DNA from 3 places in the Vibrio sp. JCM 18905 genome. Region 1 is predicted to be linked to each of the others. Evidence: predicted binding sites of a transcription regulator. Region 1 holds the regulator's gene; each other region holds the start of a gene.
The links. Region 1 encodes PurR, which represses purine synthesis genes. Its sites were predicted from a motif close to TNANGNAAACGTTTNCNTNA; they were not measured.
Positions count from the first base shown of each region.

Region 1 (6,402 bases):
CGTGTGGTTTGAATCAAATCTATAGTATGGCTTACGGTACATTGCCGATAGTACGTGGTGTCGGTGGTCTAAAAGACAGCGTCAACGATTATGATGTGAACCCTTCTGAAGCGACGGGGTTTGTTTTTTTCGAACCGACACCGCAGGCATTGTTGTTAACGATGCTAAGGGCATTGTTGCTCTATGCTCAAAACGAACCTGAAGTGAATAAAGTACAGTTGCACGCGATGCAACAAGATTTTTGTTGGCAAAAGGCCGCAGAAGCTTATTTGCAACTTTACAATTCGGCGTTAAATTGACTTAAAATTGTAACGAAAGGCACCGAATGAGGTGCCTTTATTATCTTGAGTAAGGGGAGTGTGGTAGGATGGCTTTTTACTCAATAGCACGACCTTTTTGATACTTGAATATGACCCAGCCGCTACTTTTTCATAAAACCTATTTGCACCCTACTAGTCATGAGTGGGTTGTATTTGTGCATGGTGCTGGCGGTAGCTCTTCTATCTGGTTCAAGCAAATCAAAGCTTACAAGCAACATTTTAACTTATTGCTGATCGATTTAAGAGGTCATGGAAAGTCAAATCAGTTACTTAAAGAGCTCATTGCCAGCCGTTATACCTTTACGGAAGTTACCCAAGATATTTTGAAAGTATTGGACCATTTAAAGATCCAATCCGCTCATTTTGTCGGTATGTCACTTGGTACCATTATTGTTCGAAACCTTGCTGAATTATCAGCAGAGCGCGTGCGTTCAATGGTACTCGGTGGTGCTGTCACAAGGCTCAATACTCGTTCTCAAATATTGGTTAAATTAGGTAATTTTTGTAAGCACATTCTGCCGTACATGTGGCTCTACAAACTTTTTGCGTACATTGTTATGCCACAGAGAAGCCAGCGAGAGTCTCGCCATCTTTTTATTCGTGAGGCCAAGAAGCTTTGCCAAAAAGAATTTAAACGTTGGTTTATTCTTGCTGCTGATGTAAATCCTTTAATGAAGTATTTTAAAGATCGAGAGTTACCCATTCCCACACTCTATTTAATGGGCGACAGAGATTACATGTTTATTAAGCCTGTTAAAGAAATGGTTGCGGCGCATAAGCTTAGTGTTTTACGAGAGATCCCCAACTGTGGTCATGTCTGTAATGTTGAGCGGCCTGAAGATTTCAATCAACATTCCATCGAATTTATTAAGCAGCAAACGGTTTCTGCTTAGCGCTGAATAAATCGATTGAGTAGGAGTAGGGGAGTTATTAAGGCTCCCCTATTTGATGTCCACATTGCCAACAAGCACCAAACTGCCCCTCGTTTACCTCATGGCACTTCGGGCACTGCCAATCTTGATACTCATTTCCATCGGATTGTTTGCGGTAGGCTTGTACTATTCCTTCTGCTTTTACTTGTTGTTTGGCGTCAAAAAGCCAGACATAAGGATCGGTATCATCACTAAACGGCAGCTCTCCTTTTAAACCGAAAATACCTTCTCCGCGGACTTCACAGTAGACTTGCTCGGTTTTCAATAATTCGCACACGATATGCGCTTCTGCTGGGTTTTTAGCAATGAATATTTTCATTAAACACGTCCACTTACTAATTATGAGTTTTGCTGACTCGGTGTTGGCCTTACTTTATTCATAACCCATTTAGTGATGATTGGAAACAGCCCCAGTAACGCAAAAGAGGCCAATACCGCAGGTGAAATAATGCCTGACAGGCTTTCAATTGTTGCTAACTGAGTACCGGCGTTTAAGTAAACTGCAGTGCCTGGCAACATACCTACTTGGCTAGTAAGGTAAAATCGACCTACAGACATTGGCGTTAAGCCCATCAACAAGTTGATAAGAAAGAAAGGGAATACCGGAATGAGACGCAAGGAAAATAGATAAAATGCACCGTCCTTTTCGACACCTTGGTTAATTGCGATTAACTTATTGCCAAACTTGTTTTGTACCCAGTCACGCAGCAAATATCGGCTGCTTAAAAATGCTAGCGTTGCACCCATAGTACTGGCGAAAGAAACCAGTAATAAGCTCGTCCAAAAACCAAATAGAGCCGCACCAAGTAATGTAACCACTGCAGCCCCAGGAATAGAAAAAGCGGTAATTGCAATGTAGGCAAAAAAGTAAATAGCTGCCGAAAAAACAAAGTTCTGATCGATGTATGTGGTCAGCGCTTCTTGTTGGGCTTTTGCATTTTCCAACGTTAAATACTGACTAAAGTTAACGCCTAAAAAGATAATGATCGCGACCAGGATTAGGCCTAATATCAGTTTCTTATTCATATTTATGATTCCAATTTGGGATATATGTAATAAGACAGAAGGAAAGTCGAAAAAATTTCACAAAAAAACCGCAGATTAGACTGCGGTTTTACAAGATAGTTTTTAAGGCCGACTTTTATTGGAGGCCATTCATCAACTCATCTCGGCGAGCTTGAGGTACAACGCTCCAATGAGTACCGTTAATAGCACCTTCTAGTGCCCATAACAGTTCAATGTTGACGGTTGCAGAGTGCGTATCTCTTATCGCTTTATAAGCGTTAAGTGCACCTTCCTCTTCCAGTTTTTCTACTGACTCAATGCCTGCTTTTTTTAGCATGCGTTCAGTAGCCAGTCGTAAGTTAGGCAAATCTTTTAAGCGATTAGGCTTTGTAGTTGCTTGCTGTTCTTTTTCAAGCTTTGCCTTTTTCAACGATTGGTTAGCTACTTCGATTAAGCGTTCGCTAGACTCCCATAAATCGTTGGAAATTGCGTAGTACTTAGTAACGACTGGGAAGCCACGTTTCTTATAAACGTAAGGCTTTAGCCCTTGTTTCTCGAAGTCAGATGAAGTTTGTTGGTCTGCTCTTATATGAAGCTGATTATTTACAACTAGTGCAAACATTGTTTCATCAGCGAATAGTCCGAAGCCACCAAACATTGAGCGCGACTTGATATTACCAAGTGCCTCAAATAGCTTCATAGAGTCTTTGAGTATCGGTTTATCCATGTTTTGTTATCTCGGTGTAATTAATATTACGCCACCAAAAGTCAGGTCCGAGAGAGTAGCAAACATGCGCAAAAGCAATGTCATTACAGGGTAAAGTCATCGCTTGCACACTTGCCATCGGTAACCCCGCTACCTTCCATATAGTATTATGGTTCAGGCCGGAGGCTTTGCGTCCCACCCTTTCGAATGGTTTGCCCTGTGCGTGACAGAATGAGCATACTTCGTATATTGAATTAACATCACGTTTTACCCGTAAAAGTGTGATTCTGGTTCAATAAAAAGTGTCGACAAGCGCATATTTGTGCATATTTGAGAATAAGGCGGGATGATCTCGAGGTTGTGAGGGTGTGTGATTTACCTACATATAAAACAGAGACTTAGAGATTCGAGATTTTTTGTCTAACAAACCTAAGTCAGGGAAAAGTTATTTAGAGATGAAAAATAAGCGCCCTTTTAGAGCGCTTATTTGACATCGTTATATTTGGCGAATTTTAGTTCATTTTCTTCACGGTGTTTCGAATTACAAGCTCAGGTTGCATTTCGAAAATTCGCTTTTCGTGTTCTTTATCTTTGATTCGCTCAAGTAGGATCTCGAACGCATTTTTACCCACACGACGTTTAGGTTGGTGGATAGTGGTTAACGGTGGAGAGAAGTATTCCGCAAGCTCGATGTTGTCGTAGCCGATCACTGAAATATCATCAGGAACTTTGATACCGTTTTGTTGTAGTCGGCTCATTAGGCCCAGAGCCATTGTGTCGTTAAAACAGAATACCGCTGTCGGACGTTTGTCCATTGCTGTAATTTTATCTGCGACTAATACGGCCGTATCACATTCAAAGTTACCTTCAAGGATCCAGTCTTCATTTACAGCTAGGTTTGCTTCGCTCATCGCGCGACGGAAACCTGCAATGCGTTCTTGGCAAGCAAGTTTTTCAAAATGACCGCTTAGACAAGCAATATCAGTATGGCCATTGTCGATCAGATGTTTGGTTGCGATGTAGCCACCTTCTTCTGAGTTATCCATGATCTTGTCCGCTTGTGAGCTTTCTGGACCCCAATCCATGACCACTTTAGGAATGTCGGCATGACGGTCAAGCATCTCTTTAAGCTCTTCGGTTAAGTCAGAACACATCACTAGGATGCCATCAACACGTTTTTCAGCCAGCATACGGATGTAATCGCGTTGTTTTTCGTAAATCCCACCCGTATTACACAGAATCAGAGTGTAGCCTTGGCGGTAACAGTAGCTCTCAACCCCGTCAATCACTTCTGAGAAGAATAGGTTGGTTGACTGCGTTACTAACATGCCAATCGTACGAGTTGAGTTGCACTTTAGGCTGCGTGCAACCGCACTTGGCGCGTAATTCAACTCGTCCACGGCTTTCATTACTTTTTCTTGCGTTGCTTCTGCAACGAAACGCGTTTTATTGATAACGTGCGAAACTGTCGTAGTGGAAACGCCGGCTAAGCGAGCAACGTCTTTTATAGTGGCCATAAATGGTGTCCTGTATCGAGCTACTGAAATATGTCGTGTTGGATGTACCTGATGCTCTAATGGTTTACACCCAGCAATCTAAGGTTGGCGCTAAGTGTTTCGGCAGCGGTTGGTCCAAGCACGACAAAAGGGTACGTAGCAGCATCGGTCGATGAATTTTATCTTTTTTCTATCTGATGAGAAATTGCCATCAACCTGTTAAAAAACACAAAAACCGCTATATTTCAGCGGTTTACATATAAATCATATTTAATCGTTTGCGCTCACATTTTAGCCCTATGTGGACTGACTAGCAATGTTTTCAGCAAGAGATTTGTGTATTTGAAGTCACATTTTGACTGCTAAATAACCAAGCGTCTTTGAGCTAAGTTAAGGCAAACGAATAATATACCCAACTTACTTACATTCAGTTATTTCAGGTATACAGGAAGCCCGATAGGCGGGCTCCTTAAAAATAGGCGGCAATTATTCCCCAAGAAGGTAAGCGCTGTCTAGTTTACAAAATGCAACTAATAGTTTCGCGACGCTCGAGTAGAACCCAAATTCGTCGAATTGTTTACATTTGTCTGCAAACTGAGGTAGCCAAGACATCAACTGTTGCTGGATAAAGTCGTTTTGTTTAACGAAGGCTTCTTCCATGTGTTTTTCTTGCTCAAGTTCGTTTGAGCGGATAATCATGTTGCCGAGAAAGTCGAGTTCAACGGCTAAGTGGTCAGCAGGCTCTTTTAGATTTTCATCTACTTGAACGCCAAATTCTGCCATCAACTTTTCCATTTCCTCGGCTGGCTTGTCATTCAGCAAACCTGATTCACCGATGTACATCGATGCGTAAGGAAGAGCGCCGTATTTTTCTGTCTTCAAAAACAGTTCACAAAAGTCAGCAGCAAGCTCCAATTGAGCGTCTTCACGATCTTGCAATCGGTTTAGCGCATCAACGAGGCTATCAACGGCTGGTTTCAGTGACTCATTTTCACCTAAACCTGCTAGAAAACTGCGAATTTCAACACTGTGGTAGGCTTCCAGCTCTTTCTCTGTTAGCTCTTTTGCGAACAAGCTCGAAAACCACCAGTAAATTTCAGCGCGTTTTTCATTAAAAGCTTTCACTTCTTGCATCTTGGGCTCCTGAATGATGCTTCAAGTTGTGCATCACAAAGTCAATTAGGGATATCCCCTAAGTGTAATCAATTAAAATGAATAGCAGTAACTATAATTATTATGTTTTATGGTCAAAAATTAACGTTTATTAATGGCGATGGGTAAGCTTGTTTTGAATCAATAAAAACGCTAAATCTTGCTTTTTAATGTATCTATGACTAGAAATGTTACTAGTTATGAATAGAATACGTCTTGGATAATAAGAAGACAGAAAAGTGGTGTAAATGAGCTATCACGTATTAGTCGTAGAAGATGATGTTGTAACTCGTAGTAAGCTTGCGGGATATTTCCAAAATGAGGGTTACCAAGTCAGCGAAGCAGAGAGTGGCGCAGAAATGCGTGAGGTCCTGCAAGCGGGCGATGTAGACCTGATCATGCTGGATATCAACCTGCCGGGTGAAGACGGCCTGATGCTTACTCGTGAATTACGTAGCCAATCGGATATTGGTATCATATTAGTAACAGGACGCACGGATAGCATTGATAAAATCGTAGGCCTAGAAATGGGCGCTGACGATTATGTGACAAAACCTTTTGAACTGAGGGAATTGTTGGTTCGCGTTAAAAACTTGCTGTGGCGTATTTCAGCAGCGCGTAGCGGTAGCGCGAAAGCGAACGAAACCAGTGAAGAACATATTGTACGTTTTGGAGAGTGGACATTCGACATTCAACGTCGTGCGCTGAGCCGTAACGGCGAACCCGTAAAATTGACCAAAGCAGAATACGAACTTTTGGTGGCGTTATCGTCTTACCCTAACCAGGTGTTA
Region 1 covers NZ_AP043879.1:1,057,808-1,064,209, forward strand. Annotated here, with positions in the region: gene glgA (glycogen synthase GlgA) at 1-299, shown strand, start outside; gene ACZ5ZC_RS13125 (alpha/beta fold hydrolase) at 410-1,213, shown strand; gene ACZ5ZC_RS13130 (hypothetical protein) at 1,251-1,571, opposite strand; gene ACZ5ZC_RS13135 (TVP38/TMEM64 family protein) at 1,592-2,278, opposite strand; gene ACZ5ZC_RS13140 (TfoX/Sxy family DNA transformation protein) at 2,394-2,984, opposite strand; cyclic di-GMP riboswitch class I at 3,101-3,190, opposite strand; gene purR (HTH-type transcriptional repressor PurR) at 3,476-4,480, opposite strand; gene torD (molecular chaperone TorD) at 4,946-5,593, opposite strand; gene torR (two-component system response regulator TorR) at 5,860-6,402, shown strand, end outside.

Region 2 (6,402 bases), on a different replicon from region 1:
CTCGCTCTCTTCACGTTGTAAGTAAGTATCTGAGATGCCAACCGAGTCCCAGTCGCCATTGTGACTTAGCGTTACATAATTACGACGATATTCGTTGAGTGAATCCTCACAACCTCTTCGGCACCCCGTCGTTGGTACGGAAAGGCCAACGTTACCGCGACGACTTTGTGCCGATGTGCCACCCTCTAGTTGCACAGAATGGCGGTCATTAATCTGGTAGGTCAGTTTTGAAGAGATACTTTGCATATCTTTATCTTCATAGCCGTATTCAATATCGTCTTCTTCTCTTGCGGTATACTGACCGTATACTTGGAGAGATAGATTTTCGGCTAGCGGCCCATTGACGAAGAAATTCGCGCTCTGCTCTCCGCCCGAGCGACTGTTTTCTTGCAGAACCGTGCCTAGCTGAACATTACCTGTCCACTCCATCGCGTCTTTTCGCGTGATCACGTTAATTACACCACCAATCGCATCAGAGCCATAAAGCGTCGACATTGGACCACGGATAACTTCAATTCGCTCAATCGCTTGAAGAGGGGGTAACCAGCCTTGTTCGATACCAGGGCCGTCACTATTTGGGCGAGTTTCACGTGTGCTTTGACGTTTACCATCGACCAGTATCAAAGTGTATTTAGAACCCATACCACGGATACTGATATCGATAGTGTCACCACCACCTGTTACGACGACACCAGGCACACTTTTTAGTGCATCAGTTACATCGCGGTAATAACGAGAGTCCAACTCCTCACGTGAAATCACACTAATACTTGCAGGCGCGTCCGCTTGAGATTGCTCATAACTTGATGCAGTTACAACCACTGTTTCCATTTTAGAAACCGCATCATTGGCAAACACATGAGGGACACTGACGAAGGCTAAAATACCAGTTGCAGTAATAACCGGCAGTCTAAGAGTAGACATCTACATCTCCATAATTGATAATGATTATTATTTTCGAAAGTGAATTATTCACAAATAGAATGAGATGCATAGTAAGAGTTATGGAACGGTTCTTCCCATTTATGGAACCCGTGCATAACGCAGTAAGGAGTTAATGAAATATGCACGACTTAGCATCAATTCGAGCCTTTGATGCGCTCAATCAGCATAAGAGTTTGACCGCCGCTGCCAAGGCCCTCAACCAGCCTAAATCAACGCTGAGTCGTCGCTTAGCACAATTAGAAGAAGATTTCGGTCAGGCTCTAACCGCAAGACAAGGTAACCGATTAGTTCTGACAAGAGCAGGAGAAATTTTTGCCCACTACAGTCGCCAGATTCTTGAGCTAAGTGAAGAGAGTTATGACGCGCTTCAAGGTTTAACAAACCAAGTTTCAGGGCCGCTACATATTGTTTGTCACACAGCATTAGTTAGAAGTTGGCTAGGTGGTGTGCTCAACGGTTTTCTTGCCGATAATCCTGACGTTAGGGTTCAACTTACCAGTGACTTTTCTGAAGCGCACCATGACCCAGATTTGTTCATCTGGCTCGGTGAGCGTAAAGATCTCGATTGGCGCAAAGAGGTATTAGGCTCATTTCGTTACACGCCCTTTGCCTCTCCAGCTTATCTTGAACAACACGGTTCGATCCTGCACCCCAAAGAGCTTGAAGCGCATCCGTGGATCGATTTTGGCTCGGTACAAGAAAATGGATTGATGCTCACACACCCTCAACACGGTGAGTTCTTTTTAGAGCCATTTGTGAGTCGCTTATACAGCGACAACATCGCAATGCAGATCGACAGCATCGCGAATGGTCATGGTATTGGACTGCTGCCAACTTGGACAGCAAGCGGCTACGAGAAACATCATCCGGGTCGAATCACACCTTGCTTAGAAGGTTGGCTTTCAGAGCCCATCTCCATTAACTGCTATACGCCTGCAGGAAGACCACCACTGCGCTTATCCGTACTTTTAGACTGTATTCACCAAAGCATTCCACAAGGTTGGAAAACCTGACAAAAAACAAAAAAGGCCATCGCAATGATGGCCTTTCCAACTTTAGTATCTAACAGTCGTCCTTTACGTTCGGACTATTGAGACAATCTAGCAGTTACGCTAGCAATTCTTTTGCTGTGTTCACTACGTTTTCAGTCGTGAAGCCAAACATCTCGAATAGCTGACCAGCAGGTGCAGATTCACCAAATGAAGTCATACCGATGATGCGACCGTCGAAACCAACGTACTTGTACCAGAAGTCTGCGATGCCCGCTTCGATAGCGATGCGTGCTGTTACGTCTGATGGCAATACTGCTTCACGGTAAGCAGCGTCTTGCTTGTCAAATGCATCCGTTGATGGCATTGAAACAACGCGTACTTTCTTACCTTCTGCCGTTAGTTGAGTCGCAGCTTCTACTGCTAGCTCAACTTCAGAGCCTGTTGCGATAAGGATAAGCTCTGGCTTGCCTTCGCAATCTTTCAGGATGTAAGCACCTTTCGCGATGTCCGCTACTTGCTCAGCTGTACGATCTTGTTGCGCTAAGTTTTGACGAGAGAAGATAAGTGCTGTTGGTGCATCTTTACGTTCAATCGCTAGTTTCCATGCTACGGCAGACTCAACCTGGTCACACGGACGCCATGTGCTCATGTTTGGCGTTACGCGTAGAGATGCCATTTGCTCAACCGGTTGGTGAGTTGGGCCATCTTCGCCAAGACCAATCGAATCGTGCGTGTACACTTGGATGTTCTGAATTTTCATCAGCGCAGCCATACGCATTGCGTTACGAGCGTATTCCATGAACATTAGGAATGTTGCGCCGTAAGGAACGAAACCACCGTGCAATGCGATACCGTTGATGATAGCGGTCATACCGAATTCACGTACACCGTAGTGGATGTAGTTGCCAGAGAAGTCATCCGTTTCTAGAGACTTAGAACCAGACCACATGGTCAGGTTAGAAGGCGCTAGGTCAGCAGAACCACCCATAAACTCAGGAAGCATTTGACCAAACGCTTCTAGTGCATTTTGCGATGCTTTACGTGATGCAATGTTCGCTGGGTTTGCTTGAAGATCAGCAATGATTTGGTTCGCTTTTTCTTCCCATTCCGCTGGAAGTTCGCCGTTTAGACGACGTTTAAGCTCTGCTGCTTCTGCAGGGTAAGCTGCTGCGTATGCTTCGAACTTTTCATTCCAAGCCGCTTCTTTCGCTGCACCTGCTTCTTTTGCATCCCACTCAGCGTAAACATCTGCAGGGATTTCAAATGGACCGTACTCCCAACCTAGGTATTCGCGAGCCGCTTGAATCTCATCGTGACCTAATGGTGCACCGTGACAGTCATGTGAGCCAGACTTGTTAGGAGAACCGAAACCGATAATTGTTTTAGTACAGATTAGAGTCGGACGAGGATCCGCTTTAGCCGCTTCAATCGCTGCGTTGATTGCTTCAGGATCGTGACCGTCTACCGCTGGGATTACGTGCCAGCCGTAAGCTTCGAAACGCTTAGGTGTATCGTCAGAGAACCAACCTTCAACGTGACCGTCGATAGAGATACCGTTGTCATCCCAAAACGCGATCAGTTTGCCTAGACCTAATGTCCCAGCAAGAGAACATGCTTCATGCGAGATGCCTTCCATTAGACAGCCGTCACCCATGAACACATACGTAAAGTGGTCAACGATGTCGTGACCTTCTTTGTTGAACTGTGCCGCTAGTGCTTTCTCTGCGATAGCCATACCAACAGCATTAGTGATGCCTTGGCCAAGAGGACCCGTTGTTGTCTCGATACCAGGCGCGTAGCCGTACTCTGGGTGACCTGGGGTTTTTGAGTGCAATTGACGGAAGTTTTTCAGATCATCAATAGATAGCTCATAACCGCTTAAGTGCAGTAGAGAGTAAATAAGCATTGAGCCGTGACCGTTTGACAGCACGAAGCGGTCGCGGTCGGCCCACTCTGGGTTTGATGGGTTGTGGTTTAGGTGAGAGCGCCAAAGAACTTCAGCGATATCAGCCATACCCATTGGTGCGCCTGGGTGGCCTGAGTTAGCTTGTTGAACACCATCCATGCTTAGAGCACGAATTGCATTGGCAAGATGTTTACGAGACGACATGTCTGCTCCTGAGTACATTAAGCGAAACGAAAAGTAGGTCATAATTCTCTCAAAGCCCTGTTAGGTGTGCAAACGTTTTCCAGTCCAAAACCTCACAAATATTGCACCTTTCGCGCCAAATCGTTCGAAGTTCTTAAAATTATCAATAAATCAGGCAAACGTTTGGTTATAACAAAAACCAAAAAAGAGCTTGTAATTCGAGCAATCAAATTTAGAATAGACGTCTAGATGTAGATACACCTACAAAAATTAGTATTAATTTGCGCTGGAGAGTTTATCATTCCCCAGTTTTAAACCAGATATAGTGGAGCTAACATGGCTAAGCACCTGTTTACTTCTGAGTCAGTATCAGAAGGTCATCCAGATAAAATTGCAGACCAGATTTCTGATGCGGTTCTTGACGCGATTCTAGAGCAAGATCCAAAGGCTCGTGTTGCATGTGAGACTTACGTTAAAACCGGTATGGTAATGGTGGGTGGTGAAATCACGACTTCAGCATGGGTAGACATCGAAGAGTTAACTCGTGAAACCGTTCGTGAAATCGGCTACGTACATTCAGATATGGGCTTTGACGCAGATTCTTGTGCGGTACTAAACACAATCGGTAAACAGTCGCCAGATATCAACCAAGGTGTTGATAAAGCTGACCCTAAAGAACAAGGTGCAGGCGACCAAGGCATCATGTTTGGTTACGCTTGTAACGAAACTGAAGTACTAATGCCAGCGCCAATTACTTACTCTCACCGTCTTGTTCAAAAGCAAGCAGAAGTTCGTAAAAACGGCACACTACCTTGGTTGCGCCCTGATGCAAAATCTCAGGTAACATTCCAATACGATCAAGGTAACATCGTTGGTATCGACGCGGTTGTTCTTTCAACTCAACACTGTGATTCAATCTCAACTTCAGACCTGCGTGAAGCGGTAATGGAAGAGATCATTAAGCCAGTGCTACCTTCTGAGTGGATCAACAAAGAAACAAACTTCTTCATCAACCCAACTGGTCGCTTTGTAATCGGTGGTCCTATGGGTGACTGTGGTCTAACAGGTCGTAAGATCATCGTAGATACCTACGGCGGCGCAGCTCGTCACGGTGGCGGTGCGTTCTCTGGTAAAGATCCATCAAAAGTTGACCGTAGTGCAGCATACGCAGCACGTTACGTAGCGAAAAACATCGTAGCGGCTGGCATGGCTGACCGTTGTGAGATCCAACTTTCTTACGCAATCGGTGTTGCGGATCCAACGTCTATCATGGTGGAAACGTTCGGTACTGAGAAAGTATCTCACGACATCATCATTGAAGCGGTTCGTCAATTCTTCGACCTACGTCCATACGGTCTACAAGAAATGCTTAACCTTCTTCAACCTATCTACAAGAAGACAGCGGCTTACGGTCACTTCGGTCGTGAAGAATTCCCGTGGGAAGCGACAGACAAAGCTGCACTTCTACGCGATTTCGCTGGCATCAAATAATCAGGCCAAGCAAGAATCAATCAAGCCCTCGCCTCTGGCGGGGGCTTTTTATTTTCAGCAACTTTTATCTAGCCATTTCGGCTCATACCGCCCAGCCCCATGAAGCAGTCCTGTTTCTCCCTCATTTTTATACCGAATAAATTTTCAGCAATTATTTGTAAATTATCCCATCTCCGCCAATAGTTAAAATATTGTTAATTCCAATTTAAATAGAGACGTCGGATGCTGGCGACTGTGGCAGCAACACTTACGAAAGACACGAGTCAGGCATCTTTATGGCCGATACCAAACTAAGCCAATGCTCAGATGTAAACTTGAAAAAGTCGCTTCAAGTTTGACTGAACAAAAACCGCTGTCAGTTGGTATAAGCGGATAATGTGGGAATAAATCAAGGAGGAGTTATGCCTCGAACTGTTAATCCATCGGACTTCCACAACAAGCGAAAGGAAGTGCCAGATAACGAATACGCCAGAACCATACCGTGCAACACGGTTAATCTTTCTGCACCTTTTCATTGGCTCGCATTAGGTCTGCATGATTTCGTGCGAATGCCGCTTATTAGTGCTTTCTATGGCATCTGTTTTATGGCAGCTGCCATAGGCATTGTTTTGCTCGTACAGTGGCAAGGCACACACTTGGTCGTCATGCCCAGTTTGATTGTTTACATGTTAATCGGTCCATTTCTCGCGCTCGGCTTGTATGATGCCAGTTGGGAGAGAGAGCGCGGACACAAAGCTAGCTTGTTCCATTCCATGAAAGCGATCGGTCGTAACTCAACATCTCAATGGGCATTCGCCGTGTTACTCGCAGTGTGTATGATATTTTGGATGCGCATTGCCGCTCTACTTCATGCGCTTTACCCTTCTGTTCAAGGGGCATCTTTAA
Region 2 covers NZ_AP043880.1:640,797-647,198, reverse strand. Annotated here, with positions in the region: gene ACZ5ZC_RS19720 (ligand-gated channel protein) at 1-924, opposite strand, end outside; gene ACZ5ZC_RS19715 (LysR family transcriptional regulator) at 1,065-1,958, shown strand; gene tkt (transketolase) at 2,053-4,047, opposite strand; gene metK (methionine adenosyltransferase) at 4,363-5,517, shown strand; gene ACZ5ZC_RS19700 (DUF2189 domain-containing protein) at 5,919-6,402, shown strand, end outside.
Region 2: the regulator PurR is predicted to act here: its motif matches at 4,198-4,217, upstream of metK (methionine adenosyltransferase).

Region 3 (6,402 bases), 960 kb from region 1:
TCCACCTTGCTGGTATCATGCGTAAGATTAAGGCAATGCCTCAAGCAACCCGAGTCAGACGCAGAAAGAACTAACCTCTATCGCCACCTACTCTGTTAGGTGGCGATTTTTTATACCTCAATAAATATGAACCTAGAACGTTACAACCGTATTCACCAAGTCCTAAAAACTCGCCAAACTGATCTGACACTTTGTCTCGAAGAAGTACATAAGCCAAACAACGTCTCTGCCGTGATCCGCACCGCTGACGCGACAGGTTTACACAAAGTTCATGCCATTTGGCCTGACAAAATGCGTACGCTGAGCCATACCTCAGCTGGCGCGCGTAACTGGGTTGAAGTGGATACTCACGATTCCATTGAAACTGCGATTACCGAACTGAAAGCGCAAGGTATGCAGGTTTTGGTGACCAATCTTTCGGACACCGCCGTCGATTTTCGCGAGATCGACTACACCAAACCAACGGCCATTATTTTAGGCAGCGAAAAAGTTGGCGCTTCAGAGCAAGCCAAACAGCTTGCCGATCAAGACATTATTATCCCAATGGTCGGCATGGTACAGTCACTAAACGTATCGGTTGCCAGTGCCGTAATTTTGTATGAAGCGCAACGTCAACGTGAAGCCGCAGGCATGTACGACCGAGAAGAAAGCGCTCTACCTAAAGAGGCAATCAACCGTATTCTCTTTGAACGTGGCCACCCGGTGCTGGCAAAAGTCGCGAAACGAAAAGGGCTCGTTTACCCGCCACTCGATGAAGAAGGTCAAATCATCGCCGATGACGCGTGGTGGCAAGAGATGCAAAGCAAGTAACAGGCTTTCGTCATCCTGAACAGCGACGAAGGAGCGTGATTCAGGATCTAATTCCCGAGTGTGCTGATGCTGATAGTGTTAACTTCAACGACATACTTGTTGGAAATAGATTCCTGATGTCGCTAGGCTCCTCGGAATGACAGGTTATCAGTCAAATCATGACACTAACTAAAGCATGACTATTTTTTCCTGTACAAAAACACAGCTCCATGGTTAACATACTGCTATGTTAACCATTTTCTTGAGCCCTCTATGTCCGCCCAAATGTTATCTGCCGTCCCATTAACCTCCCTTTCTGGGGTTGGCGCGAAAGTCGCAGAAAAACTCGCCAAAGTTGGCTTACATAGCGTTCAAGATTTGCTGTTTCATCTTCCACTGCGCTACGAAGATCGTACCCGTATTTATCCTATTGCTAAACTGCATGCTGGCCTTTGGGCGGCCGTGCAAGGCAAGGTCATGGCAGTCGATACCATCTTCGGTAAGCGCAAAATGTTAACGGTAAAAATCAGCGACGGTAATGGCACTATCACGCTGCGCTTTTTCAACTTTACCGCGGCCATGAAGAACAATTTCACACAAGGTAAGTTAGTACATGCTTACGGTGAAATTAAGCGCGGTGGAATGGGCTTGGAAATTGTTCATCCTGACTACAAGTTTTACGTCAGCGATCAAAAGCCCGATGTAGAACAGAGCTTAACCCCTGTTTATCCCACTACAGATGGTTTACGCCAAATCACATTGCGCAACCTTACCGAACAAGCTTTAGCGCTGCTTGATAAAACCGCAGTGCAGGAATTACTTCCAGCCGGGCTGTATAACCATCAAATCACGATGTCGCAAGCGCTGCACACCATTCATCGCCCACCACCAACCATTAATTTAGATGAGTTTGACGAAGGCAAACATCCTGCTCAAATCCGCTTGATCATGGAAGAGTTGCTCGCACAAAACTTATCGATGCTGGCGGTGCGTAGCAAAGGCCAGAAGGATTCAGCGTTACCTCTCGGTCCTTGCAATAAACTAAAAACGCAGCTTTTAGCCCAACTGCCTTTCTCTCCTACGAACGCTCAAACCCGAGTAGTACAAGAGATTGAAACCGATTTAGAAAAACCCCACCCAATGATGCGCCTAGTGCAAGGTGATGTGGGATCGGGGAAGACGTTGGTTGCCGCTCTGGCCGCCGTTCGTGCCATTGAGCACGGCTATCAGGTGGCACTCATGGCACCAACCGAACTATTGGCTGAGCAACACGCGATCAACTTCGCCAACTGGTTTGAAACAATGGACATTCAAGTCGGTTGGTTAGCGGGCAAACTCAAAGGTAAGGCAAAGGAAGCCGAGCTGGCTCGCATTGCCAGTGGTGAAGCACAAATGGTAGTGGGTACTCACGCGCTATTCCAAGAGCACGTTGAATTTCATCACCTTGCTTTGGTCATCATTGATGAACAGCACCGCTTCGGTGTCCATCAGCGATTAGAGTTACGTGAAAAAGGCGCAAAACAAGGCGCCTACCCACATCAGTTGATCATGACGGCAACGCCTATTCCTCGCACGTTAGCGATGACCGCATACGCTGACCTGGAAACTTCCGTGATTGACGAACTGCCTCCGGGTCGAACGCCGATTCAAACCGTCGCCATTCCTGACACAAAACGTGACGACATCGTCGAGCGTGTCCGAAATGCCTGTTTAAACGAAGGTAAGCAGGCATATTGGGTGTGTACTCTGATTGATGAGTCGGAAGTATTAGAAGCACAAGCCGCGGCTGATACCGCTGAAGAGCTTCAACGTAAGCTACCGGACGTAAAAATTGGTCTAGTACACGGCCGAATGAAGCCGGCAGAGAAACAAGCGGTGATGCAAGATTTCAAAGACAATAAACTGCATTTGCTGGTCGCAACGACCGTGATAGAAGTGGGCGTAGACGTGCCAAACTCTAGCTTGATGATCATCGAAAACCCCGAACGTCTCGGTTTAGCACAATTACACCAGCTAAGAGGTCGCGTGGGCCGAGGTTCCGTTGCTAGCCATTGTGTGCTGCTGTACCACTCTCCACTGTCGAAAACCGCGCAAAAACGTCTCGGAGTACTACGTGAAAGTAACGATGGCTTCGTCATTGCACAGAAAGACCTAGAAATTCGTGGCCCGGGCGAACTATTGGGTACAAAACAGACTGGTCTTGCTGATTTCAAAATCGCAGACTTAGTTCGAGATCAACGTCTGATTCCCGAAGTTCAGCGCATTGCGCGTCATATTCATGACAATTACCCGAATAACGCAACAGCAATTATTGATCGCTGGTTGGGTGAGCGGGATATTTACTCCAAAGCATAGTGATTAAAAGCGAGCCAAATGGCTCGTTTTTTAATACACTAAAAACCAAAGCAATCGTTTGCTTTTTAGGTAAATCTCTCTATAATCGCGCACAAATTTTTAAGTGTGTTGCATCACACTCCACCAACCTGAGTTGACTCTGATTAACAGCAATCACAGGTAACGACGTCAACTCCACCCTGCTCTCCCATTCAGCGAGATCTGGGAATATATTGCGACTAGCGAGACAAACAATGACAACTTCAAACCGATCTTCGGAACTGGTCTATCAACTCAATGATCGACCACCTTTGCCTCAAACCATTTTTGCCGCACTTCAGCACTTATTGGCGATGTTCGTCGCGGTTATCACTCCGTCACTGATCATCTGTCAGTCTCTGGGTGTACCAGCAGACCAAACGAATACCATCATCAGCATGTCTTTATTTGCGTCAGGCGTGTCTTCGTTTATTCAAATTCGCACCTTTGGCCCAATTGGCTCTGGTTTACTCTCTGTTCAAGGCACCAGCTTTAACTTTTTAGGCCCTATTATTGGTGCAGGCCTATCGCTAAAAGCTGGTGGTGCAGACATCAGCACCATGATGGCAGCCATTTTTGGTACGATTTTAGTCGCATCATTTGCAGAGATTTTCCTATCTCGCGTATTAGAGCATGCTCGTCGCATTATCACTCCGCTCGTTTCAGGCATTGTCGTCACTCTTATCGGTCTCACACTAATTCAAGTCGGCTTAGTATCAATGGGCGGTGGCTACGCGGCATTAAATGAGGGAACCTTCGGCAGCTTAGACAAACTTGCTCTGGCTGGGACGGTACTTGGATTAATTGTGATTTTAAACCGCTCTAAAAACCCATACATCCGTGTGGCTTCGATTGTGATTGCGATGCTGGTAGGCTATATCATGGCGTATTTTATGGGGATGGTAGATACTTCTCAGCTAGGCACAACCGAGATCGTAGCACTGCCCGTACCAATGCAATATGGCTTATCGTTTGACTGGTCTCTGTTCATTCCGCTGGTACTGATTTTCTTTATTACCGCACTAGAAGCCATCGGCGATATTACCGCCACATCCGAAGTGTCTGGCGAGCCAGTAAAAGGCCCTGTGTACATGAAACGCATTAAGGGGGGTGTACTAGCAGACGGCTTAAACTCTGCAATCGCAGCCGTGTTTAACAGTTTCCCGAACTCCACCTTTAGCCAGAATAACGGCATCATTATGCTAACAGGGGTTGCGAGCCGCTACGTGGGTTACTTTATTTCTGGCATGTTAGTGATTCTTGGCTTGTTTCCTGGCGTCGCTAGCTTTGTTCAGCTGATTCCTGAGCCAGTACTTGGCGGCGCAACGATTGTCATGTTTGGTACGATTGCTGCCGCTGGTGTGCGTATTATCTCTCGTGTTGAGCTCGATCGCCGCGCAATTCTGATCATGGCCTTATCCTTCTCAATGGGACTTGGTATCGCACAAAAACCAGAGATCCTGCAATTTATGCCAGAATTTATTAAGAGTATTTTCTCAACTGGTGTTGCAGCAGGTGGCATCACAGCGATCATTTTAAACCTACTTCTGCCAGAGAAACTGGAAGACGAAGATGAACTTCCTCAAGAAGTGAAAGAGTCTTAATAAGATTGTAGAGAAAAGCAAAGCCCAACCTGTTTAGGTTGGGCTTTTTGTTTTAAATGGTACAGTCACCGACTTACTTGGTAGGAAAGCTGATTTGAGCGATTAAACCGCCTTCACTGCGATTACGCATCACCACAGAGCCTGAGTGCTGGCTGATTATACGCTTCACTATCGCCAGCCCAAGCCCTGTACCTTCACTGCCGCGAGCTGTATCACCACGCGTAAAGGGTTCAAATAATTTTGCGATTTGAGAATGCTCGATACCCGGCCCGTTGTCTTCTACCGATATCCACACTAGCTGCTTATCTGCCGTCACACCGGTACTGATTTTGACCCAGCCATTGCCGTAACGCAGTGCATTGACAACTAAATTACTGATCGCCCGTTTAATCGCAATGGCGCTTCCTTTGGCTGGTGGCAGGTTAGGATTAAGATCCGTTTCAATTTCAGCCTCATAACCACCTTCCGAACTGGCGACATCACTGGCAATCGTACTGATATCCACAGGTTCAAACGATTCTTTGTTCACCGGTTTGAGGTAGTCCATAAACTGACTAATGATCTCATTACACTCTTCCGTATCGCTAATGATCCCTTCAGCAAGGTAGCTGTCCTCGGGAGACATCATTTCTGTCGCTAAGCGAATGCGCGTCAGCGGTGTTCGCAAGTCATGGCTAATCCCCGCCATTAATAAGGCTCGGTCTTCTTCTAGCTCTTGAATACCTTTCGACATTTGATTAAAGGCTCGAGTTACAGAGCGAATCTCCGATGCGCCTTTCTCTGCTAAGGGGGGCGGGATCTCACCTCGACCGACGTCTTTCGCGGCTCTCTCTAAAGCCAAAAGTGGACGGTTTTGCAAACGAATAAACAACCAACCACCAGCAATGATCAGCAGCGCCATAATCAAACTGTTACGAAACAGCGGTGCAAAATCTTCTTCTTGCAGCTCAGATAACGGAATACGAATGATGGAGTTCGGCAACTTTTCGATGTGCATCCACAAAATGTAACTTTCATCGCCAAGCAATAAGCGTACTTCTGTAGGCGAACCCAGCTCTTGGCTCATTTCTTCAGACATCAAATCAATCGACATCGCGTGATGAAATTCAACCGCTTTATCGCTGTCAAGGCTGTGAACCGTCACCCCCAGCCTTTCTAATAATTGACGTCTCAGCGGTGCATCAGATTTTAATGGCCCTTCATCATCAAGCACCAAATTGAGCTCATGGGCGAGAATTTTATTGAACTGCTGCAAACTCGGCATCAACGCGTAGTTAAAAACGGCGTAGTAAGAGAAAACTTGGCTAGCGAGAAGCAAAGAGATGAACAGCAGAATAGATTGTGTCAGTGAACTTCGGATGCGCATGGAACGTTCCTGGTGGTCCTAATCGCGAAATTTCAGCCTTCGAAGGGAAGGACTTGAAGGCTGAAGTTGCTATAGCCAAGTGCTGGCTATGGAGTGAGGAGATTACACCTCTTTGCCGTCTGGGACGAAAACGTAACCTAAGCCCCACACGGTTTGAATGTAGCGTGGCTTGCTTGGATCGTCTTCTAACATGCGACGCAAACGTGAGATTTGCACATCAATAGAACGTTCCATCGCAGAATATTCTCGGCCACGTGCCATGTTCATCAA
Region 3 covers NZ_AP043879.1:102,246-108,647, reverse strand. Annotated here, with positions in the region: gene spoT (bifunctional GTP diphosphokinase/guanosine-3',5'-bis pyrophosphate 3'-pyrophosphohydrolase) at 1-74, shown strand, start outside; gene trmH (tRNA (guanosine(18)-2'-O)-methyltransferase TrmH) at 127-810, shown strand; gene recG (ATP-dependent DNA helicase RecG) at 1,063-3,144, shown strand; gene ACZ5ZC_RS08695 (uracil-xanthine permease family protein) at 3,378-4,766, shown strand; gene envZ (two-component system sensor histidine kinase EnvZ) at 4,840-6,132, opposite strand; gene ompR (osmolarity response regulator transcription factor OmpR) at 6,235-6,402, opposite strand, start outside.
Region 3: the regulator PurR is predicted to act here: its motif matches at 3,191-3,210, upstream of ACZ5ZC_RS08695 (uracil-xanthine permease family protein).